One region of the Streptomyces sp. NPDC127595 genome, then DNA from elsewhere that is predicted to be linked to it. Evidence: riboswitches for the same ligand, from Rfam matches in the RefSeq annotation. Region 1 holds a riboswitch; each other region holds the start of a gene.

Region 1 (7,999 bases):
GTGTCGACGGTGTGTACGACTCCGACCCGAAGACCAACCCCGAGGCGGTCAAGTTCGACTCGCTCAGCTACGCCGAGGTCATCACCCGGGACCTCAAGGTCGCCGACATGACCGCCATCACGCTGTGCCGGGACAACAAGCTGCCCATCCTGGTGTTCGAGCTCCTGGCGGAGGGCAATATCGCGCGCGCCGTCAAGGGTGAGAAGATCGGCACACTTGTGGGTGAACACAGCAGCCGGGCCTGACGGGACCGGCCCCGACCGGGGCCGAGACCGGACGGAGTACGGACCCTGACCGGGGGATGGACAATGTCCAGCCGGTCCGGAACCGTGCAGGAACAAGACGCGACGCAGCCGGCTGCCACCCCTACGAGGACAGCTGCCGGGCCTACTCAAGACACGCAGGAGCAAGTGGTGATCGAAGAGACCCTCCTCGAGGCCGAGGAGAAGATGGAGAAGGCCGTCGTGGTCGCCAAGGAGGACTTCGCCGCGATCCGCACCGGTCGTGCGCACCCGGCGATGTTCAACAAGATCGTGGCGGACTACTACGGCGCACTGACGCCGATCAACCAGCTGGCCTCGTTCTCGGTGCCCGAGCCGCGTATGGCGGTGGTGACCCCGTTCGACAAGAGCGCGATGCGCAACATCGAGCAGGCGATCCGCGACTCCGACCTGGGTGTCAACCCGAGCAACGACGGCAACATCATCCGGGTGGTCTTCCCGGAGCTCACCCAGGAGCGCCGCAAGGAGTTCATCAAGGTCGCCAAGACCAAGGGTGAGGACGCCAAGATCTCGATCCGCTCCGTCCGCCGCAAGGCGAAGGAGACCATCGACAAGCTGATCAAGGACGGCGAGGTCGGCGAGGACGAGGGCCGCCGTGCGGAGAAGGAACTCGACGACACCACGGCGAAGTACGCCGCTCAGGTGGACGAGCTCCTCAAGCACAAGGAAGCTGAGCTGCTCGAGGTCTGATGAACGACTCTTCCTGGGGGGCGCCGCCACAAGCCGGGTACTGGGGGCCGTCCGAGCAGGGGCCTGTCCAGGGGGCTGCCCCGGCGGGTCCCGCATACGATGCGTATGACGCGCAGCACACTCGGCCCATGCCCATCGTGCCCGACGTACCCGATCATGGCGGAGACCAGGACGACGACCGGGGGGCCGCTCGGCTGAGCGGTCCCCTGTTCCGCGACGACACACCGGCGACGGCGCCGCCCTACGGGAGCCCGTCGCAGAAGCCGCAGGAGCCCATGTCCAGCGCCCCACAGCCCGCCCCCCCACCGCAGAAGAAGAGCGCGGGACGGGACCTGGGTGCGGCCATAGGGGTGGCTGTCGGGCTCGGTGTGGTGATCGTCGTGTCCTTGCTCATCGTCAAGGCCGTGTTCATCGGCGTGATAGCGGTCGCCGTGGTGGTGGGGCTGTGGGAGCTCACCTCCCGGCTGGAGGAACGCAAGGGCATCAAGGCGCCTCTCGTGCCGCTGGCGCTCGGCGGTGCGGCGATGGTCGTCTCCGGTTACGTCCGGGGCGCCGAGGGCGCGTGGGTGGCGATGGCACTCACCGCGCTGGCCGTCCTGGTCTGGCGTATGACGGAGCCCCCCGAGGGCTACCTGAGAGACGTCACGGCCGGCGTCTTCGCCGCCTTCTACATCCCGTTCCTGGCCACGTTCGTCGCGCTGATGCTCGCGGCCGACGACGGCTCACGGCGGGTGCTCACGTTCCTGCTGCTCGCCGTGGTCAGTGACACGGGCGCGTACGCGATCGGCTGGCGCTTCGGCAAGCACAAGCTGGCGCCGCGCATCAGCCCCGGCAAGACCCGCGAGGGCCTGGTCGGCGCGGTCACCTTCGCGATGGCCGCGGGTGCGCTGTGCATGGAGTTCCTGATCGACGACGGCACGTGGTGGCAGGGCCTGCTTCTGGGCCTCGCGGTCGCGGCCAGCGCCACGCTCGGCGACCTAGGCGAGTCCATGATCAAGCGGGACCTGGGCATCAAGGACATGGGCACGCTGCTGCCGGGGCACGGCGGAATCATGGACCGGCTGGACTCGCTGCTGCCCACGGCTCCGGTGGTGTGGTTGCTGCTGGTGATCTTCGTCGGGTCCGGTTGAGCCCTGCTCAAGCGAGGCTGACCTGTTGTTTTGTACATGAGGGGCTCGTCGTCCACTGGGCGGCGAGCCCCTCTGTTTGTGCAGCGGCGGCGACCGTGGGCCTTCAGGTGGGGCCGAGGCGCTCGTAGCAGTCGTAGTTCCGCTGTCCGGCGATCTTCCCGTCGCGGAAGTCCAGGAAGGTCGCGATGTGGGCCCGAATCGTGTAACCGGCGGGCAGTTCCCCCAAGGGCACTGCAAGCGTGCCGGTCCACACCACCTCGAGGGCCACCTGGCCACCGGCGGCGACCGCGTTGATCACCTCGAACTTCTGCTCGCTGAGGCGCTTCCGGCCGGCTTCCGCCGCCGTGGTCAGCTCGCCCACGCTCCGGCTCGCGCCGTCAGGGAAGAGAACGTTGGGCAGTTCGTGGTGGACCGCGTCCTCGTGGAAGAAGGCGGCGAGCTCCGGGCCGGCGGCGAATCGCGAAACCGCTTCGTGGTAGCGGATGGCCGTGTCGATGTCGGGGTGCTGTTGGAAAGGAGGCATAAAAACAACGCTAGTTGCACAAGCATGATTGCACAACCTTGGTTGTCGAATGCAGGATGTCCTCATGCAGCAACCCGTCGCACCGCAGGACCTGGACACCGGCACGCTCGCGCTCTTCGTCGGCTCCGCCGCCGCTGACCGTATCCAGCAGCAACTCGACGGCCAGGGCTTCGGTGACCTGCGCATCTCCCACGGTTACGTCTTCCAGCACCTCATCGAGGGGCAGCCGACGGTCGGTGAACTGGCCGCCAAGCTCGAGATGACCCAGCAGGGCGCCTCCAAAGCCGTGGCCGACCTCGAACGCCTTGGCTACACCGAACGCGTCCCCGACCCCCGCGACGCCCGCATCCGTCGCATTCGCCTGACCGGCCGGGGCCGCTCGGCGGTGGACGCAGCCCGGCGTGCGCGGAGGGTTCAGGACCGGCGCCTGGCCGAGCGGGTCGGTGAGCAGCGACTGGCCGAGCTCCGGGCGGTGCTTGCTGAACTGCTCGACGAACTGGGCGGCACGGAAGCGGTGCGGCGCCGAGCCGTCAGAGCCCCCCGCTGAGTGCGCGTGACTCGGGCCGCAGGTCACATGAATTTGATCTGCGACACTGGTACGGCCATGCCTAAGCCCGGAGAACTCACATTCGTCGCCCCGCGCGGAGCCAAGAAGCCGCCGCGGCATCTTGCTGATCTCACGCCCGCTGAGCGTAAAGAAGCGGTTGCTGCGATCGGCGAGAAGCCGTTTCGTGCCAAGCAGCTGTCGCAGCACTACTTCGCGCGGTACGCGCACGACCCCGCGGAGTGGACGGACATCCCGGCCGCCTCGCGCGGGAAGCTTCAGGAGGCGTTGCTTCCCGAGCTGATGACGGTCGTGCGGCATCTGTCGACCGACCAGGAGACCACTCGCAAGACCTTGTGGCGGCTCTTCGACGGCACGCTCGTCGAGTCCGTGCTGATGCGGTACCCGGACCGGGTGACCATGTGCATCAGCTCGCAGGCCGGGTGCGGGATGAACTGTCCGTTCTGCGCGACCGGACAGGCCGGGCTCGACCGCAACCTCTCCACCGGCGAGATCGTGCACCAGATCGTCGATGGCATGCGGGCGCTTCGGGACGGCGAGATCCCGGGTGGTCCGTCGCGGCTCAGCAACATCGTCTTCATGGGGATGGGCGAGCCGCTGGCCAACTACAAGAGGGTGGTCGGGGCGATCCGCGCGCTGACCGACCCCGAGCCCGACGGGCTCGGCCTCTCGCAGCGGGGCATCACCGTGTCGACCGTCGGGCTCGTCCCGGCGATCAACCGGTTCTCCGACGAGGGCTTCAAGTGCCGCCTCGCCATCTCCCTGCACGCGCCCGACGACGAGCTGCGCGACACCCTCGTACCCGTGAACACGCGGTGGCAGGTGCGGGAGGTGCTCGACGCCGGCTGGGAGTACGCGGCCAAGTCGGGGCGCCGGCTCTCCATCGAGTACGCGCTGATCAGGGACATCAACGACCAGGCGTGGCGTGGTGACCGGCTCGGGCGGATGCTCAAGGGCAAGCCCGTGCATGTCAATCTCATCCCGCTGAACCCGACGCCGGGTTCGAAGTGGACCGCCTCGCGGCCCGTGGACGAGAAGGCGTTCGTCGAGGCGATCGCGGCCCACGGGGTGCCGGTCACCGTTCGCGACACCCGTGGTCAGGAGATCGACGGGGCGTGCGGACAGCTCGCGGCCACCGAGCGGTAACCTGACTGGGAACAACCGCACAATCCACATCTTCATATTCCGACAGGGGAGCGCCACAGCGCTGAGAGTGCGGTAGCCGGGTCACCGGCGGGCCGCAGACCCTCAGAACCTTGCCCAGGTCATTCTGGGTAGGAAGTTCGGTCAATACTCAAGCTGTTGCGCCCTGCCCGGGGACCCTCAGGGGTTCCCGGGCAGGGCCGCGTCTCTTCCTGGTCATCCCAGGAGGAATTCAGTGAGCAAGAAGAAGACGATCACGGCCGTCGTGGTCGGTCTGGGGCTCGTCACGCTCTCCGCGTGCGGCTCGTCCGACAGCGGGAGCAGTGACGCTGACTCCAAGGCCGTGACCCTCGTCAGCCATGACTCCTTCGCCTACTCCAAGGACGTGCTGAGCGCCTTCGAGAAGGAGTCCGGGTACACGGTCAAGGTCCTCAAGGACGGCGACGCGGGGCAGGCCGTCAACAAGGCGATCCTCACCAAGGACAACCCGCAGGGCGACGTCTTCTTCGGCGTCGACAACACCCTGCTGTCCCGCGCGCTCGACAACGGGCTCTTCCAGTCGTACGACGCCAAGGGCTCGGACCAGATCCTCCCGGAGTACCGGGTCGACGAGGGCAAGCACCGGGTGACGCCCATCGACACCGGCGACATCTGCGTCAACTACGACAAGGCCTACTTCAGCGAGCACAAGCTGACGCCGCCGCAGTCCTTCGACGACCTGATCAAGCCCGAGTACAAGAACCTGCTCGTCACCGAGAACGCCTCCACCTCCTCGCCGGGCCTCGGCTTCCTGCTCGGGACGGCCGCGAAGTACGGCGACGACGGGTGGCAGGACTACTGGACGAAGCTCAAGGCCAACGGCGTCGAGGTCGTCGACGGCTGGGAGCAGGCGTACAACGAGGACTTCTCCGGGTCCGCGGGCGGCAAGAAGGCCAAGGCGGACCGGCCGCTCGTCGTCTCGTACGCCTCCTCGCCGCCTGCCGAGGTCATCTACGCCGACCCGAAGCCGACGACGGCCCCGACCGGCGTCGCGACCGGCACCTGCTTCCGGCAGGTCGAGTACGCGGGGCTGCTGAGCAACGCGAAGAACACCAAGGGCGGCGAGGCGCTCATCGACTTCCTGATCACCAAGAGGTTCCAGGACGACATGCCGCTGAACATGTTCGTCTACCCGGTGGTGGAGGGCGCGAAGGTGCCGGCCGAGTTCACGGAGTTCGGGCCGCAGGCCAAGGACCCCGAGACCATGGCCCCCAGCAAGATCGCCGAGAACCGTGACCAGTGGGTCAAGTCGTGGACCTCACTCGTACTGAAGTGACGCCCCGGGAGCGTAGCGGCTCCCGCAGGCAGTCCCGTCGGGGAAGCGCGGCGCGGCTCGGGCTCATGGCCCTGCCCGTCGCGTTCTTCGGCGTCTTCTTCGCCTACCCCGTGGCGGCGATCGTGGCCCGCGGCCTCAAGGCCAACGGGGTCTGGCAGCTCGGGCGGATCGGGGATGTCCTCGCGCAGTCCGACATCCGGCACGTGCTGTGGTTCACCACCTGGCAGGCGCTCGCCTCGACCGCGCTCACGCTGCTGATCGCACTCCCCGGCGCGTATGTCTTCGCGCGCTTCGATTTCAGGGGCAAGCAAGTGCTCCGGGCGGTGGTGACCGTGCCGTTCGTACTGCCGACGGTCGTCGTCGGCACGGCGTTCCTGGCGCTGGTCGGCCGGGGCGGGCTTCTGGACGAGCTGTGGGGCGTACGGCTGGACACCACTGTCTGGGCGATCCTGCTCGCGCATGTCTTCTTCAACTACGCGGTCGTCGTCCGGACGGTCGGCGGGCTCTGGTCGCAGCTCGACCCGCGTCAGGAGGAGACCGCCCGGATGCTCGGCGCCTCCCGGTTCGCAGCCTGGCGGAAGGTGACGCTGCCGGCCCTGAGCCCGGCCGTGGCCGCCGCCGCGCTGATGGTGTTCCTCTTCACCTTCACCTCCTTCGGTGTGGTGCAGATCCTCGGCGGCCCCACCTTCTCAACCCTCGAAGTCGAGATCTACCGGCAGACCTCGGAGATCTTCGACCTCTCCACGGCCGCGGTGCTGACGATCATCCAGTTCGTGGCGGTCGGCGCGATTCTCGCCGTGCACGCCTGGACCGTACGGCGCCGGGAGACCGCCCTGCGGCTGGTGGCCCCGGAGACGACCGCACGCCGGCCGCGTGGGGCCGGGCAGTGGGCGCTGCTGGCGGGGGTCCTCGCGACCATTGCCGTGCTGCTGGTGCTGCCGCTCGCCGTCCTGGTCCAACGGTCCCTGGACGCGCCCGACTTCGGGTACTACAGGGCACTGACGTCCGACGACAGCGGCATCTTCCTCGTCCCGCCGATCGAGGCGATCGGCAACTCGCTGCAGTACGCATTCGCCGCCACCGCCATCGCCGTACTGATCGGCGGTCTGGCGGCCGCGGCCCTCACCCGGCGTGCGGGCCGTCTCGTACGGGGCTTCGACGCGCTGCTGATGCTGCCACTGGGGGTGTCGGCGGTGACTGTCGGGTTCGGGTTCCTGATCGCGCTGGACGAGCCGCCGCTGAACCTCAGAAGCAGTTGGATCCTGGTGCCGCTCGCGCAGGCACTGGTCGGTGTCCCCTTCGTCGTACGGACGATGCTGCCCGTGCTCCGGGCGGTGGACGGGCGGCTGCGGGAGGCCGCCGCGGTGCTCGGGGCGTCGCCGTGGCGGGTGTGGCGCGAGGTCGATCTGCCGATGGTGCGGCGGGCGCTGCTGGTCGCGGCCGGCTTCGCCTTCGCGGTGTCCCTTGGCGAGTTCGGGGCGACCGTCTTCATCGCACGGCCCGACAACCCGACGCTGCCGGTCGCCGTGGCTCGGCTGCTCGGGCGCGCGGGTGACCTGAACTACGGCCAGGCGATGGCTCTTTCGACCATCTTGATGGTGGTGTGCGCGGTGGCGCTGCTGCTGTTGGAGCGGGTACGGACCGACCGGACCGGGGAGTTCTAGATGCTGCTGAGCCTTGAGACCGCGACCGTACGCTTCGGCGGGCGGGTGGTGCTCGACGCCGTCGACCTCGGGGTCGCCGAGCACGAGATCGTGTGCGTACTGGGGCCGAGCGGCAGTGGCAAGTCGACGCTGCTGCGGGCGGTTGCCGGGCTCCAGGCGCTCGACGCGGGCCGGGTGCTCCTCGACGACCGGGACCAGGCGCAGGTGCCCGCGCACCGGCGGGGCGTCGGCCTGATGTTCCAGGACCACCAGCTCTTCCCGCAGCGGGACGTGGGCGGCAATGTGGCCTTCGGGCTCCGGATGCACGGGGCGAACAAGGGCGAACAGGCCGTACGAGTACGGGAGTTGCTGGAGCTTGTCGGGTTGCCGGGCGCCGGGCGCAGGGCCGTCGCCTCCCTCTCCGGTGGTGAGCAGCAGCGGGTCGCGCTGGCCCGCGCCCTCGCGCCGCGCCCCCGGCTGCTGATGCTCGACGAACCGCTCGGCCAGCTCGACCGCTCGCTGCGCGAACGCCTTGTCGTCGAACTTCGTGAGCTGTTCGGCGAGTTGGGTACGACCGTGCTCGCCGTCACGCACGACCAGGGCGAGGCCTTCGCGCTCGCCGACCGGGTGGTGGTGATGCGCGAGGGGCGAATCGCCCAGTCCGGTACGCCACTTGAGGTCTGGCAGCACCCCGCGGACGCGTTCGTGG
Region 2 (7,999 bases), on a different contig from region 1:
CGAGGTCCTGTCCGTCGCCGACACTCCGGGCAACCCCGCGGTCGAGGAGTGGGCCGGCTTCCGGGAGACCGGGCACGCCCACGCGATCGGTCAGTGTCTGCTGTCGCAACTGGACGAGAAGGCCCGCAGGGATCATCTCGACCGCTATCCGGTGCAGTCGATCACTCCTTACACGGTGCGTGACAGTGACAGCCTGCTGCGGCGCCTGGAACGCATCGGGCGGATGGAGCCCGTGATCGAACGACAGGAGTACGCGCTGGGCACGGTCTGCGCCGCGATCCCCATCACCGTCGGCGCCACCGCGTCGACCGTGGCCATCTCCGTACCGTCGCACCAGGCCGACCGACTCCTGCCTGCCGCACGCCAGTTGCAAGGGGAAATCGGCAGGGCGCCAGGGACACTCGCCATCTCTATCAGTATCTGAAAACTCACTCCTTGTGATCTGCCGTGTACGTTGAGCAAGATTTCAGCAGTGTCAGGGGGACGATTCCTGGCCAGTCGACCGCAAACGACGGGGTAGGCGATGCGTGAGTCGGTACAGGCAGAGGTCATGATGAGCTTCCTCGTGTCGGAGGAGCTCTCCTTCCGCATTCCGGTGGAGCTGCGATACGAGACCTGTGATCCGTACGCCGTGCGGCTGACCTTTCACTTGCCCGGCGACGCGCCTGTGACCTGGGCGTTCGGACGGGAGTTGCTGGTGGACGGCGTGGGCCGCCCGTGTGGCGACGGTGATGTGCACATCGCACCCGCCGACCCGGACGCGTTCGGTGAGGTGCTGATCCGGCTTCAGGTCGGCGGCGATCACGCGCTGTTCAGGTCGGGCGCGGCGCCGCTCGTGGCGTTCCTCGACCGTACGGACAAGCTGGTGCCGCTCGGGCAGGAGCGTTCCCTGGCCGACTTCGACGCCCACCTCGACGAGGCGCTGGACCGCATCCTGGCGGAGGAACAGAGCGCGGGCTGAACGCCGCCTCACCCCCCAAGTGGAGTAACGCTTCCTCTCAACTGGCCCCGCGCACAGGGAGGGGGCCGCACGGCACGCTTCAAGTGCCCTGGGCGCCACGTGACTTCAGTGCTTGCGGCGGCGGCCCTTCCCGCCGCGCACCGGCGTCCTGGCGGCCCCCACGGGCTCCACAGGTGCGTCGGGGGCCCCGGCCCCGGGCCGGCCGGCCGGAGTCCCCGTGCGGTCGGCCGAGACGACCAGGGCGGCCAGTGCGGTGGTGACGGGCACGGAGGCGACCAGGCCGATCGATCCGACCAGGGTGCGCACGATCTCCTCGGCGACCAGTTCGCTGTTGGCGACTGAGCCGATGCTGCTCTGCGCGATCGAGAAGAGCAGCAGGAGGGGCAGCGCCGCACCCGCGTAAGCCAGGACGAGCGTGTTGACGACCGAGGCGATGTGGTCGCGGCCGATGCGGATGCCCGCGCGGTACAGCCCCCGCCAGCCCATCGCCGGATTCGCCTCGTGCAGCTCCCAGACCGCGGAGGTCTGCGTCACCGTCACGTCGTCGAGCACACCGAGCGAACCGATGATGACGCCGGCGAGCAGCAGACCGCTCATGTCGATGGACGGATACAGGCCGTGGATCAGGCCGGTGTTGTCGTCCGTGTTGCCGGTCAGCGCGGCCCAGTCGATGAACACGGAGCCCAGCAAACCGATCAGCAGCAGCGAGAGCAGGGTGCCGATCACCGCCACCGAGGTCCGCGCCGAGAGGCCATGGCACATGTAGAGGGCGATCAGCATGATGGCGCTGGCCCCGACGACCGCCACGACCAGCGGGTTCGAGCCTTGCAGGATGGCGGGCAGGATGAAGAACGTCAGGATCATGAAGCTGACGGCCAGTGCGACCAGCGCCATGACACCGCGCAGCCGGCCGACCCCCACGACGATCAGCGCGAAGATCCCGGCGAGCACCGCCATCGGGATCCTGCGGTTCACATCGCTGACCGAGTACTGCAGGTCCTTCGGCGCGGAGGGTTCGTACGCGACGACGACCTTCTCGCCCTGGTGCAACTGGCGTGACTGATCAGGCTGGACGATCTCGGTGAACGTACGGCCCTTGTCGCTGCCGGTGTCGACCCGGATCGTCGCCTTCTTGCAGTCGCCCGTCGCCTGCTGCTGTGCCGAGGAGCCCTCGGCGGTGGAGGTGTCGCCGGTCGGGGTCTCCCCCGAGGCGTTCACGGAATCGCAGTCCACCTGGTCGATCTTGGTGACCGTCGCCTGCTGGGTCTGCCGGTCGAAACCGACGCCGGTGCGCTCGTGCCCCGGGGCGCCGCCCGGCCAGAGCACCACGAGCCCCACGACGACCGCGGCGGCGAAGGGGATCAGTACCGCGCCGATGACCTTGCGCAGATGCTTGGAGACGGGGGCGGCGGGGCCATGGCTGTGACTGTGCGAATGGCCGTGGCTGTCGCCCGGCCCCTGTCCACCACCGGGCCCCTGTCCACCACCGGGCCCATGGCCGCCGCCCAGTCCTTGGCCGCCACCGGACCCTTGGCCGCCACCGGACCCCTGCCCACCGCCTGGCCCATGGACGCCACCGGGCCCCTGCCCACCGCCCGGCCCATGGCCGTCGCCGGGGCCTCTGCCGCCGCCCGGGCCGTGCCCGTGGCCGTCGCCGGGGCCATGTCCGTGCGGTGACTCGGACGGCGGAATAGGGGGCTGCTGCATCGTGGTCACCGACCGATCATCGCAAGAACGGAAGGGGCCCACTGTTCAGCGCGCCCGATGTGACGCTAGCGTGGAGGCACCTTTGCACACGCGGGAGCTCGGAGCACCGGGCTGAGAGGGCGCTGACCTTCGTCTTAGCGATGTTTCACATGAAACATCGGCAGACGGAATCCGCTGCGTCGACCGCCGAACCTGTTACCGGGTAATGCCGGCGTAGGGAGTAGGTCTCATGACCAACAAGGACGTAGTAGGCACGCCTGTCTCCAGCCAGACGGACGGGGCCCCATCCCCGTCCCAGAACGACGGAGCTGGGCAGTCCATCGGCTGGCACAAGGCGTACGTCGAGGGTTCGCGCCCCGATCTGCGGGTGCCGGTCCGTCAGGTACACCTCACCAACGGCCAGTCCGTCACGCTGTACGACACCTCCGGTCCGTACACCGATCCGACCGTCGACACCGATGTACGCAGGGGTCTGGCACCGCTGCGCGAGCACTGGATCATCGCCCGCGGTGACACCGAGGAGTACGCGGGCCGCCCGGTCCGTCCCGAGGACGACGGGATCAAGCACACCTCACCGCGCGGGGGCCTCCGTAACCTCGACGCGGTCTTCCCGGGGCGGCCGCGCCAGCCGCGCCGGGGCCGCTCCGGACAGGCCGTCACGCAGCTCGCGTACGCCCGGCGCGGCGAGATCACGCCCGAGATGGAGTTCGTGGCGGTGCGCGAGAACGTCGCCGCCGAGGTCGTACGCGAGGAGATCGCCGCGGGCCGCGCGGTGCTGCCGGTGAACATCAACCACCCGGAGATCGAGCCGATGATCATCGGCAAGCGGTTCCTGGTGAAGGTCAACGCGAACATCGGCAACTCCGCGGTGACCTCCTCCATCGAGGAGGAGGTGGACAAAATGACCTGGGCCACGAAGTGGGGCGCGGATACGGTCATGGACCTGTCCACCGGCCGCAACATCCACACCACCCGCGAGTGGGTCCTGCGCAACTCCCCCGTACCGATCGGCACCGTGCCGCTCTACCAGGCGTTGGAGAAGGTGGACGGCCGCGCCGAGGAGCTGACCTGGGAGATCTACAAGGACACGGTCATCGAGCAGGCCGAGCAGGGCGTGGACTACATGACGGTCCACGCGGGCGTGCGCCTGCCCTACGTACCGCTCACCGCGAACCGCAAGACCGGCATCGTCTCGCGCGGCGGCTCGATCATGGCGGCGTGGTGCCTGGCCCACCACCAGGAGAGTTTCCTCTACGAGAACTTCGAGGAGCTGTGCGAGATCCTCGCGGCGTACGACGTCACGTACTCACTCGGTGACGGGCTGCGGCCGGGGTCGATCGCGGACGCCAACGACGCGGCGCAGTTCGCGGAGTTGAGGACGCTCGGGGAACTCAACACGATCGCGAAGCGTTTCAATGTTCAGACCATGATCGAAGGCCCGGGACATGTCCCGATGCACAAGATCAAGGAGAACATCGACCTTCAGCAGGAGATCTGTGATGAAGCTCCGTTCTATACGCTCGGTCCGCTGACGACGGACGTCGCGCCGGCGTACGACCACATCACCTCCGGCATCGGTGCCGCGATGATCGCCTGGTGGGGCACGGCCATGCTCTGCTATGTCACGCCCAAGGAGCACTTGGGCCTGCCCAACCGTGACGACGTCAAGACGGGCGTCATCACCTACAAGATCGCCGCCCACGCAGCCGACCTCGCCAAGGGGCACCCAGGTGCGCAGGTATGGGACGACGCGCTGTCCGACGCCCGCTTCGAGTTCCGCTGGGAGGACCAGTTCAATCTGGCCCTCGACCCGGACACGGCACGGGAGTTCCACGACGAGACACTCCCGGCCGAGCCCGCCAAGACGGCCCACTTCTGCTCCATGTGCGGGCCGAAGTTCTGCTCCATGAAGATCAGCCACAGCATCACGGAGCAGTTCGGCGGTACGGCGGCTGCGGGGGCCTCCGCCGAGGAGGTCGCCGAGGGAATGCTGCAGAAGTCGAAGGAGTTCGCGGCGAGCGGCAACCGGGTGTATCTGCCCTTGGCCGACTGACGGGAACGCGGGCAGTGCGCCGGAGCTGTGGGGACCGGCCCGGCGCACTGCGCGGTCGCCTGTTGCCCCAGCTGCCCGGCCCGGGTGACCGCGGTACGGCAGCTGGGCCTCGCCTGAGGCCGAGGCCGCCGCGTGGGGCGTACTCAGGCGAACGGATGCGGACTAACGCGCGCGTGAGAAACGTACGCAGCCGACCGGAGACGGGGCCCGTGCCTATGTGGCGCGGGCCCGGTTCCCCGGCACGGGATACTCCCCGACGGTCGGCCGGCCGGGTCCTACTCCGGCTGGTGTTCGGGCCCCCCGAAGTCCGGGCTGGAGAAGTCCGGGCTTGAGTAGCTCGGGCGCGGGCCCGCTGCCGGGCCGCCGTCGGGGCTGCTGAACCCCGGCCGGTTGTAGCCCAGTTGCGGCATGCGGCTCGTCGGTGTCGGCGACGGACGGCCGAATGCTGCCGAGCCCGGGTCCGCGAGAGCCTCCCGGAGGAACGGCATGATGCCGCGCTCCAGAAGGGCCTCGCGCCAGGCTTCCCTGGCCCGGGCGACCTCTTCGTCGAGCTCGCCGCGTGCTCCTGCCAGGAGCGAGGACGAGCCGTTGCGCAGTGCGGTGAGCAGGAGGCCGACCGCGGCGACCAGAATCGCGGCCGCCGTGACCGCGCCGAAGACCCACCCGGTGGTCAGGAGGGTCTTGGCGAACGCCGGCTCGGGGTCGATCATTTTCAGGATGTACCCCACGAGCAGGAATATCGCCGCGGCCGTCCCGGCGAGGACGGGGGCGAGTACCGCGACGATGGCGACGGCGCCCGCTCCGGCTGTCTCGGTGACCTCCCCCACGGTGGCGGCGAGCCCCATCGCGCTCGAACCCGGTTCGGCGGAACCGGCTTCCTTGCGGACGGGTGGGGTGGTCGGCGCCGGCTGACGCAGTTCCTCACGGACCTTCACGTAGTGCTGGTACTCGGTTGCCGCCGCCACCGTGATGAGCGCTGTGGCGTTGAGCGCCATGGTGCGCAGTTGTTCCGGATTGAGCCGCTGGCCGACAGCGGCGAGTTCCGGGCGGTGTGGTGCGGAGCGCAGCGCCTCATCGAGGATCCGCTCGTAGTCCTGGCGGTCCTCGCTCAGCAGGTGCTGCGGAACGCTGTTCATCTGCATCCCCCGATGCTCCGTAGGGCTGATGGCTCGCACGCTGACGAGCCGTTGGGCAGAAACGGAGGGGAGCCTGCTACGGATAGTCCGATGGTAGAGCGGTGATGGCACGCCGTGACAGGGGGTTTCCAGAAATTGCCCCCTGGCCAGCGCGGTCTTTAGCAGGACGAGACCTGCCCGATGAACCCTCAGCTGTCCAGTGGCAGTTGCTGGACCAGCAGTTTTCCGGCCATGGTCACGCCACCGTCCATCGCGATGGCCAGTCCTTCGGCGTAGAGATGCGGTCCTTCGACCAGCGGGCCGGCACTGTCCTCGCCGTCCTCCGAGCCCACATCGCCCAGGAGGTACGGGATGGGGCTGTGGCCATGGACGATGCGCGAGCCGCCGTACATGTCCAGCAGGGAGCGCACGGCCTCGGCGCCGCCGTCGTCGCGGAAGGCGAAGCGCTTGGTGAACTTGCGGAACAGGTCCCAGCACTCGTCCGCGTCGTTGCGGGTGAGGGTTTCGCGGATGGTGTCGTTGACCGCCTCGATCGAGTCGCCGTAGTCGAGATAGGCGGTGGTGTCGGAGTGCACCAGGAGGTGTCCGTCGACCTGCTCCATGGCGTCGAGTCGGGCCATCCACTGCAGATGGTGGTCCTGGAGACGGTCCATGTCGGTCTTCTGGCCGCCGTTGAGCAGCCAGGCGGCCTGGAAGGTGGCGGTGCCCGCGCCGGAGTTGACGGGGGTGTCCGCGAAGCGCCTGGCGCCGAGGAGGAGCAGCTCGTGGTTGCCCATGAGCGCCTTGCAGTAGCCGCCGGCTGCGGCGGCCTCGGCGGACAGCCGCATCACGAGGTCGATCACGCCGATGCCGTCCGGGCCGCGGTCGGTGAAGTCGCCGAGGAACCACAGGCGGGCGGTTCCCGCCGACCAGTTCCCGGCGGCGTCGATGAGGCCCTGCTCCTGGAGCGCGGCGACGAGCTGGTCGAGGTAGCCGTGCACATCGCCTACGACATACAGCGGCCCCGGTCCGTCGGCGCCCTCCGAAGCGGCGGCGTCAACAGCGACCTCAACCGTGTCACTGCGGTTGATGACGGGGAGATCGCGCCGGGTCGGCGTGTACCCCTCGGGTTCCTCGCCGGGCCCCGCGTCCTCGTCGGGTGGAGTGTCCTGTGCGAACGGACCGGTCTCGTGGACGTACGCGGGCACCCGGAAGTCGCGCAACGTCGCCGTCCGCGCCACCTCGGGTCCCTGACCGGCCCCCTGAGTCATCGACCCCTCCACCACCATCGCGCCGCATCTGCACCGGATCGGACTGCCTGGTCGCAGCGGCCCGCGGTGTCGTGGGCCCATCATAGGAATGCGGATCGCGCCATGTGATGACCCAGGGGTGGTGAATCGGAGCAGGAGCCCAGTTCACCGGGGTTTTTGCCCGAATTGGGCGGGGCTTTCCCGCCCTGCCCTCAGCGGGAGTCAGCCTTTCTCGGGTGATCGGGGCGGACTCACCGTCGTACGTGGCGGACGGCGTTGCGAGGAGGTCCGCACGATCAGCTCGGTCGGTATCACCTGCTCGACGGGCTGGTCCGACTCGACTCCCTCGATGGCGTCGATGAGGAGCTGGACGACCGCTGTGCCGATCCGGCGTGGTTTGAGTGAGAGCGTCGTGACGGGCGGCTCGGTGTTGGCGTAGACGGTGGATTCGCTGCAGCAGACGAGGAGCAGGTCGTCCGGTACGCGCAGGCCGTAGCGCCGGGCGGCGGCCAGCAGGTCGGTGCCGTTCGGGTCGAAGAGCCCGTAGACGGCGTCCGGTCGGTCGGGGCGCGCGAGGAGCCGGTCGGCGGCGACGGCTCCCGCGCACGGATCGTGCGCCGGGTAGGCCTCGTAGACCGGATCCTGGCCCACACGCTCGCACCAGCGCAGGTAAGCGGTGGTGGAGAGGTGGGTGTAGGTGTCGGTGGTGGTGCCGGTGAGGAGGCCGATCCGGCGGGCGCCGGCGTCGGCCAGGTGGTCGAGGATGCCGAGGACGGCTGCCTCGTGGTCGTTGTCCACCCAGGCGGTGACCGGCAGCGAGCCCGCCGGGCGGCCGTCGGAGACGACCGGTAAGCCCTGGCGGACCAGTTCGCTGACGACCGGGTCGTGGTCGGACGGATCGATGACCACGGTT
Region 3 (7,999 bases), on a different contig from region 1:
GCTCTACGCCTGGAAGGGCCCCAAGTGGGTCCGCGGAGTGGAGTACATGACGGCGGACCGCCGCGGCTTCTGGGAGGAGCGCGGCTACCACAACGTCGGTGACCCATGGCGCGAGCAGCGCTACTCCTACCAGGAGGAGCCCGGGGACGGCCCCGAGCTCTGATCCCGACCGGCGTTCAGTGGTGGTAGCGGTGCACCACCGCGTGGCCCTTGCCGCGGCCGATCATCCACTTGTTGACCGGGGTGGTGATCACGAACGCGGCGGCGAGGGCGATGGCCAGCACCCACCAGAAAGCCGCGTCCACGAGCTCCGCGTCCATCGCGCCCGGCCACAGGACGATCACGCCGTTGTCGATCAGCTCCATCACGGCGATGGAGAGGGTGTCGGCGGCGAGCGCGACCCGGATCGCGGCCTTGAGACCGATGCCCGCCCTCAGTACGCCGCGCAGCGTGAGCAGGTAACCGAAGAAGAAGGCGAGCGCGATCGCCAGGATCAGCGTCGGTACGTTGCCCCAGCCCAGCGCGGTTCCGATCACCATGCCGAGGACTTCGCCGATGGCGCAGCCGGTGAGGCAGTGGAGGGTCGCCTGGGCGGCCATGGACCAGGTCGCCCCGCCGCCGAGGCCGTGCGTCTCGTGGCCGTGCGCCGCGTGACTGTGCGTCGTGTGAGCGGCCGGTTCGTGAGCGTGCGGTTCGTGGGCGTGTGCGTCGTGCCGCATGGGAAGCCCCCGGAGTCGAGTGGTGGTGCCTGTCGTCCAGCACCAACGGGATACCCCCAGGGGGTATTCCTTACTCGCGGAGCTTCTTCAGGCGCTCGATGTCCCCCGCGTGCCCCTCCCTGCCGCCCGGAGTCTCGATGATCAGGGGTACGCCCTCGGTGGCGGGGTGGGTCATCAGGGCCCGGAACGGATCCTCGCCGATATGGCCGGAGCCAATATTCTCGTGACGGTCCTTGTGGGCGCCGACCACATCTTTGGAGTCGTTGGCGTGGATCAGCTTGAGCCGTCCCTCGCCGACCGTGTCCACCAGCAGGTCCAGGGTCTGGTGCATCCCGCTCGGCCCGGTCAGATCGTGGCCCGCCGCATAGATATGGCAGGTGTCGAGACAGACACCCAGCTTCGGGTGGGCGTCGAGTGCCTCGAAGTACGGCCCGAAGTCCCAGGTACGGGAGCAGAGCGAGGCGCCCTGGCCGGCCGTCGACTCGAGCAGCAGATACGGATCATCGTCGTGGGTCAGCTCGTCGAGCAGCGGCAGCAGGTGTTCGCGCACCTGGGCGAGGGCCACGGAACGCTCCCTGCCCCCGGTGGCGCTCCCCGTGTGCACGACCACGCCCAGCGCGCCGATCTCCCGGCCCCTGCGCAGCGAGTGCCGCAGCGACTCCACGGACTTCTCGACCGTCGCCTCGGTGTGCGAGCCGAAGTTGATCAGATACGGGGCGTGGACGTACGCGGGGATCGACCCGGCGGCGCAGGCCGCGCGGAACTCCTCGTCCTGCCGGGGGTTGCCGACGGGCGTCGCCCAGCCGCGCGGGTTGGCGACGAAGACCTGAACTGTCTCGGCCTTGAGCTCTCGGGCGTAGCTCAGGCCGACGGAGTTGAGGCCGCCGGCCACGGGAACATGGCCGCCGACGGGGTTGCGGAGCTGCTTGCTGGTCACACCCGTCAGGGTGTCACGCGCCAGCGCCCGTTCCGTCGGCGGACCTCGTGCACGGGCCCGACGAGATGCGGCTCACGCGATCTCGATCGTGATCGTCGACCCCTTGGGCGCCGTATCGCCGCCGTCCACCGACTGGCTCTTCACCGTGTTCCCGAAGAGGTTGAGCAGTCCGCGGTCCTCGTCGACCTGGAACCCGGCGTCCTCCAGTGCCTGCTTCGCGTCGTCCACGCTGTCGCCCACGACGTCAGGCACCTCGACCAGCTCGGGACCCTTGGAGACCGTCAGCGTCACGGTGTCGCCCTCGGCCGCCTCGCTGCCCTCACCCGGGGACTGCTTGGCGACCAGTCCCTGGTCGAACTCCGAATTGACCTGCTCGGAGGCGATCTTCACCTTCAGACCCGCCCCCTCCAGCTCCGCGGTGGCGTCCTCGACGGACGCTCCCGTGACGTCGGCCACCTCGACCGGGCTGCCCTTGCTGACCTTGATCGCGATGGCGGAGCCCGCGCGGCGCTCGGTGCCGGCTGCCGGGTCCGTGCTGATCACGGAGCCGCTCGGAACATCGTCGCTGAACTCCCGGGTGACCAGGCCCGCCGCCAGACCGCCGTCCTTCAGCGTGGCCTTCGCGCTGTCCAGCGCCGCGCCCTGGACGTCCGGCACCTTCACCGTCTCGGGGCCGTCGGAGATCGTCAGGTCCACGGAGTCGTTGTCCCGGATCCGGGCGCCGACCTCCGGGTCGCTGCTGATGACGGTGCCGCGCTCCACGGTGTCGCTGAACGCGTGCTTGACCTCACCGGCGTCGAGCCCGGCGTCCGCCAGCCGGTCCTTGGCCTGCTCCTCGGTGACCGCGAGGACCGCCGGGACCTTGGTGAACTGGCCCGAGTTGATGTACCAGACGCCCCCGCCGAGGCCGAGCACCAGAAGGACCGCGGTGACGATCGCGATCATTCCGCGCCGGGGGCGGCCAGGGGCACGCCGTGACGGCGGCGCCCCCTCGGACGCGAACTGGCTGGTCCGCTCGAACCGGCTGGTCGGGTTGAGTACGGCGGCATCCTCCTGGTATTCGTTCACCGGCAGAGGGCGCTGCACGGACAGCGAGCGTGGGATCACGCTCGTACGGTCCTCGGCGTTGTGGTGCCCCATGCCGAGGGCCTGCGGCGGTACGGCGTCGAGCTGCTCGGCGCTGAGCCCGGCCCGCGCCTCCAGCACCTGACCGAGCAGCGCCACCGCGTCGTACGGGCGGACCTCGGGGTTGCGGGCGGTCGCCGAGGTGACCAGCTCGTCGAGCTGGTACGCCAGCCCCGGTACGGCGGCCGACGGCGGCGGTACGTCCGCGTGGAGGTGCTGGTAGAAGACCTGGGCGGGGGAGTCCCCGGCGTGCGGCTTGCCGCCGGTCAGCATCTCGTAGAGGACGATTCCGCACGCGTACACGTCGACGCGGGCGTCGGCGGTGCCGTGCTCGATCTGCTCGGGGGCGAGATACGAGACCGTGCCGAGGACCGCGCCCGTCGTGTTGGTGACGGTGTCCACGGCCCGTACGAGCCCGAAGTCCGCCACCTTGACCCGGCCGTCGTCCCCTATGAGGACGTTCTCCGGCTTCATGTCGCGGTGCACGAAACCGGCGCGGTGAGCCGCGCCGAGCGCGGCGAGCACCGGCTCCAGGATGTCGAGCGCGGCCCTCGGCTGGAGGGCCCCGCGCTCGCGCAGGACGTCGCGCAGGGTGCACCCTGCGACGTACTCCATGGCCAGATAGACGTACGACCCGTGCGCCCCCTGGTCGAAGACCTGCACCACATTGGGGTGCGCGAGCCGGGCCACTGACTTGGCCTCGCGGATGAACCGCTCGACGAACGAGCCGTCCGCCGCCAGGGCCGGGTGCATCACCTTGAGGGCGAGCACACGGTCGAGGCGGGTGTCCAGGGCCCGGTAGACCGTGGCCATCCCGCCGACCGCGATCCGCGCGTCCACGCGATAGCGGCCGTCGAGCAGCTGCCCGACAAGCGGGTCCTGAAGGGTCGTATCCACGCAGGTGAGTCTACGAGCCACCACTGTCACCCCCACCCGTTCAGCCGATACCGGGTCTGGACTGAAGCCGACCTGTGACGCACACCGCACGTCCACGAGGGCACGCGGCAGCCGCCGAGGGCGGGGTGTCGCACAGCCCGCGAGACACCGGCGGCCGCCGACGGAGGGGACCCCCACGGGAGAACGCACACCTTCCAACGGGGTGGAAACGGGCGGTGCGCGGGCGGGGAAGTCCTGAAGCAGCAACCACGGACGGCAGTCAGAAGGCAGGCCGCTCCGGATCCAGCCGAGCGAGCCCCTCCGCAGGGGAAGACGCCTCGGCGAAGTGCCGCCGAGGAATCCGCCCCGCCCGGTAGGCGAGCCGCCCCGCCTCCACCGCATGCCGCATGCCCTCGGCCATGAGCACGGGCTCCTTGGCCCGGGTCACGGCGGAGGCGAGCATCACCCCCGCACACCCCAGCTCCATCGCGAGCGCGGCATCGGACGCCGTACCGGCCCCCGCGTCCAGAATCACCGGCACGCGCGCGTGCTCCACGATCAGCTGGAAGTTGTGCGGGTTCCGGATCCCGAGCCCGGACCCGATCGGCGACCCCAGTGGCATGATCGCGGCGCACCCGACGTCTTCGAGTTTCCGCGCGAGCACAGGGTCGTCGTTCGTGTACGGCAGCACGGTGAACCCGTCGTCCACCAGCGTCTCCGCCGCGTCGAGCAGCTCGATCGGATCGGGCAGCAGCGTGCGCTCGTCGGCGATGACCTCCAGCTTGATCACGTCGGTGCCCAGCGCCTCGCGCGCGAGGCGGGCGGTCAGTACGGCCTCGCCCGCGGTGAAGCAGCCCGCCGTGTTCGGCAGCACCCGGATGCCGAGCCGGTCGAGGACGGACAGCACCGAACCGTGCACGTAAGCGTTTACGCGCCGCATCGCGACCGTCGTCAGCTCCGTGCCGGAGGCGACGAGCGAGCGCTCCAGGACATCGAGGCTGGGCGCACCCCCCGTACCCATGATCAGACGGGACGAGAAGGACGTACCACCGAGGACGAAGGGATCGTCGGCCATGGGTCAGCCTCCTTGGACGGCGGTGAGGACTTCGACGCGGTCTCCCTCGGAGAGGGAGGTGGAGGACCACTGTCCGCGCGGGACGACGGTTTCGTTGAGCGCGGCGGCGACTCCGGACGGGGCCGGGGTGAGCGCCGCGACGAGGGTGTCGAGAGCGGTGCCGGCGGCGATCCGCTGCCGCTCTCCGTTGACGAAGACGCTGACGAGGATGCTCATGCGGGCTGCTCCGTGCGGGCCGGGCTGAAGCGCTTGGGGGAGAAGGGGCGTGCGACGTCCGGGAGTTCACCGGTGGTCAGGACGTGCGCCATCGCGTCACCGGTGACGGGGGTCAGCAGGACGCCGTTGCGGTAGTGCCCGGTCGCCAGGAGGAGCCCGTCGAGCTCGGTCGGACCGAGCAGCGGCGCGTTGTCGGGCGAGGCGGGGCGCAGTCCGGCGCGCGTCTCGGTGAGCGGCAGCTCGGTGATCCCGGGGACCAGCTCATGGGCGTCGCGCAGCAGCTCGTACACGCCGCCCGCGGTCACCGTCGTGTCCCAGCCCAGCTCCTCGCTGGTCGCGCCGACGACGAGCTCGCCGTTCTCGCGCGGCACCAGGTAGACGTGGCTGCCGCGGACGACGGCACGCACGGTGCGGCTGAGGAAGGGCGCGTACGGCCGGGGCACGGTCAGCCGCAGCACCTGCCCCTTCACGGGGCGCACGGGTGGCAGCACGGCCTCGGGAACGCCCGCGAGGCGTCCGCTGAGGCTGCCCGCGGCGAGGACCAGCTGCCCGGCCGACAGCTTGGTGCCGTCCGCGGTGACGACTCCCTGGGCCCGGTTCCGTACCACGCCCAGGCGCTCGGCCCACGTCCGGCGGAACACCACTCCGGCCCGCTCGCACGCCGTGACCAGGGCCTTCGCGAGCCGGCGCGGATCGACCTGGTGGTCGCCGTCGACCCGCAGCCCGCCCCGCACGCCGGGCGCGAGCATCGGCTCCAGGCGGCGGCACTCACGGCCGCTGAGCCACTCCGAGTCGAGCCCCGACTGACGTTGCAGGGTGTGCAGTTCGCGAAGGTGGGCGCGGTCGTCGGCGTCCAGTGCGACGGCCAGGGTGCCGCAGCGGCGGTAGCCGAGGTCCTGCCCCGTCGCCTCGGTGAGCTCGGCGACGAAGTCCGGGTAGCGGTGCGCGGAGTCGAGGTTGAGGCTCAGCAGGGTCTGCTCGCCGTAGTGCAGCTCTGTGACGGCGGCGAGCATGCCGGCCGCGACCTGCGCGGCACCGCCGCCGGGCTCCGGGTCCACCACCGTGGTCGTCAGCCCGCGCTGCGCGGCCCGCCAGGCCGTCACCAGCCCGATGATTCCGCCCCCGATGACCAGGACATCTGTGGTGCCTGAAGTGTGGGATGTGTCTGATGGCGTACGCGACATGGGCGTCCAGCTCCTCCCTTCGCCGGCATGACCCGGATCAGGTTCGTACGGTCGGAGGCCGTTCCAGCCTCCCTCTCAGCCCGGTGCGTCCGGACTCCCGCGAGTGCTTTACGTTGGCCAGCCTAGCTCGCTGCCGTATGTCTCAGTAAGGGAGCCTCCGTCCATGGCCCGTTCGCTCGACGGTCTCGTCCTGTCCCCGGTCGCCGACCAGGCGCCGGGTCAGGTGGGTACCCGCACCCGTTTCACGTACCACGAGCAGGACGGCGAGATCTGGGCCGAGTACGCGGGCGGCGACGTCGTACGCGGCCATCTCCTGGGTACCCGCGAGGGTGACCGCCTCGACTTCCGGTACGTACAGCTGAAGCGCGACGGCAGCACCTCCTCGGGGCACTGCGTGTCCCGCGTGACGGAGCTGCCCGACGGGCGCGTGCGCCTGGAGGAGACCTGGGAGTGGGAGTCACAGCGGGGCAGCGGGACCAGCGTCGTGGAGGAGGTCGCGCCGGGTGACGCGGAGCAGGTCAGGACGGGCGGTGTGGAGCAGGTCACTGAGCACGCCACCTGACTGACGAATTGTCAGCTGTCTATGGTGATCAGGTGACCGAGAAGACGCAGGTTCAGGAGCGGACGGTACGGCAGGTCGTCGTCGTGGGCGCGGGCATGGCGGGCGTACAGACCGCGGTCGCCCTGCGGGAACAGGGCTTCACCGGCGGCGTGACGCTGATCGGGGCGGAGCCGCACCAGCCGTACGACCGGCCACCGCTGTCCAAGGCCGTACTGCTCGGCAAGGCCGAGGGCTCCGCCTTCGACCTCGACTTCGAGGCACTGGGCATCGACCTGCGGCTCGGGCGCGAGGCGCTCGGCGTACGCCCCGGGGACCACGAACTGGACACGGCCGCGGGGCCGGTGCCGTACGACGCCCTGGTCATCGCGACGGGCGCGGAACCGATCCGGCTGCCGGGCGCGGAGGGCGTGCCCGGGGTTCATCTGCTGCGCACCCTGGACGACGCCGAACGGCTGCGTCCCGTGCTCGCCCAGCAGCACGACATCGTGGTGGTGGGGGCGGGCTGGATCGGCGCCGAGTTCGCCACCGCGGCGCGTGAGGCGGGGTGCGTGGTGACCGTCATCGAGGCGGCCGACCGGCCGCTCGCCGGGGCGCTGCCCGCCGAGGTGGCCGCCCCGATGGCCGCCTGGTACGCGGACAGCGGGGCCACATTGCGCACCCACGCGCGCGTGGAGCGCGTCGAGCCCGGCGCGGTGGTGCTGGACGACGGCTCCCGGGTGCCCGCGGGCGCCGTGGTCGTCGGCATCGGAGCGCGCCCCGCCACCGCCTGGCTCAGCGGCTCCGGCATCGAGCTCGGCGCCCACCGCGAGGTCGTGGCCGACGACCATCTGCGCACCTCGGTGCCGGACGTCTACGCGGTCGGCGACTGCGCCTCCTTCCCTTCGGGAAGGTACGAGGACCGCCTTCTGGTCCACCACTGGGACAACGCCCTCCAGGGCCCGCGCACGGTGGCGGCGAACATCATCGGCGAGTCCCCAATGGCGTACGACCCCGTCCCGTACTTCTGGTCCGAGCAGTTCGGCCGCTTCGTCCAGTACGTCGGCCACCACGCCCCCGCGGACACCACCGTCTGGCGCGGTGACCCGTCCGGCGCCGCCTGGACGGTCTGCTGGCTGCACGACGGCCGCCTGGTCGCCCTCCTCGCGGTCGGCCGGCCGAGGGACCTGGCCCAGGGCCGGAAACTCATCGAGGCGGGCACTCCGATGGACCCGGAGCTGCTGTCGGACCCTTCGCGGCCGCTGAAGACGGCGACGCTGACGCCTTAGGCGGGGCTGGTTCGCCGTGGGCGGAACCGGCGCCGGGAAC

The links. A riboswitch is a leader RNA that binds a small molecule or an ion and turns the genes downstream of it on or off. The one in region 1 is predicted to bind thiamine pyrophosphate.
Region 2: it holds a riboswitch for thiamine pyrophosphate, as region 1 does, so the genes downstream of both, thiC (phosphomethylpyrimidine synthase ThiC) here and ACFVKT_RS14670 (thiamine ABC transporter substrate binding subunit) in region 1, are expected to answer to the same signal.
Region 3: it holds a riboswitch for thiamine pyrophosphate, as region 1 does, so the genes downstream of both, thiO (glycine oxidase ThiO) here and ACFVKT_RS14670 (thiamine ABC transporter substrate binding subunit) in region 1, are expected to answer to the same signal.

Annotation. Positions count from the first base shown of each region.
Region 1 is NZ_JBHXWK010000004.1:108,415-116,413, reverse strand. It holds gene pyrH (UMP kinase) at 1-245, shown strand, start outside; gene frr (ribosome recycling factor) at 414-971, shown strand; gene ACFVKT_RS14690 (phosphatidate cytidylyltransferase) at 971-2,101, shown strand; gene ACFVKT_RS14685 (nuclear transport factor 2 family protein) at 2,205-2,624, opposite strand; gene ACFVKT_RS14680 (MarR family winged helix-turn-helix transcriptional regulator) at 2,689-3,171, shown strand; gene rlmN (23S rRNA (adenine(2503)-C(2))-methyltransferase RlmN) at 3,229-4,335, shown strand; TPP riboswitch at 4,370-4,488, shown strand; gene ACFVKT_RS14670 (thiamine ABC transporter substrate binding subunit) at 4,568-5,647, shown strand; gene ACFVKT_RS14665 (ABC transporter permease) at 5,623-7,311, shown strand; gene ACFVKT_RS14660 (ABC transporter ATP-binding protein) at 7,312-7,999, shown strand, end outside.
Region 2 is NZ_JBHXWK010000003.1:424,441-432,439, forward strand. It holds gene ACFVKT_RS12935 (IclR family transcriptional regulator) at 1-424, shown strand, start outside; gene ACFVKT_RS12940 (SsgA family sporulation/cell division regulator) at 524-961, shown strand; gene ACFVKT_RS12945 (YibE/F family protein) at 1,067-2,677, opposite strand; TPP riboswitch at 2,749-2,905, shown strand; gene thiC (phosphomethylpyrimidine synthase ThiC) at 2,898-4,721, shown strand; gene ACFVKT_RS12955 (hypothetical protein) at 4,997-5,863, opposite strand; gene ACFVKT_RS12960 (metallophosphoesterase) at 6,046-7,122, opposite strand; gene ACFVKT_RS12965 (LacI family DNA-binding transcriptional regulator) at 7,309-7,999, opposite strand, start outside.
Region 3 is NZ_JBHXWK010000013.1:164,879-172,877, reverse strand. It holds gene ACFVKT_RS33520 (sulfite oxidase-like oxidoreductase) at 1-163, shown strand, start outside; gene ACFVKT_RS33515 (DUF4396 domain-containing protein) at 177-719, opposite strand; gene ACFVKT_RS33510 (deoxyribonuclease IV) at 790-1,656, opposite strand; gene pknB (Stk1 family PASTA domain-containing Ser/Thr kinase) at 1,729-3,678, opposite strand; gene ACFVKT_RS33500 (thiazole synthase) at 3,938-4,732, opposite strand; gene thiS (sulfur carrier protein ThiS) at 4,736-4,948, opposite strand; gene thiO (glycine oxidase ThiO) at 4,945-6,132, opposite strand; TPP riboswitch at 6,129-6,243, opposite strand; gene ACFVKT_RS33485 (hypothetical protein) at 6,296-6,694, shown strand; gene ACFVKT_RS33480 (NAD(P)/FAD-dependent oxidoreductase) at 6,790-7,959, shown strand.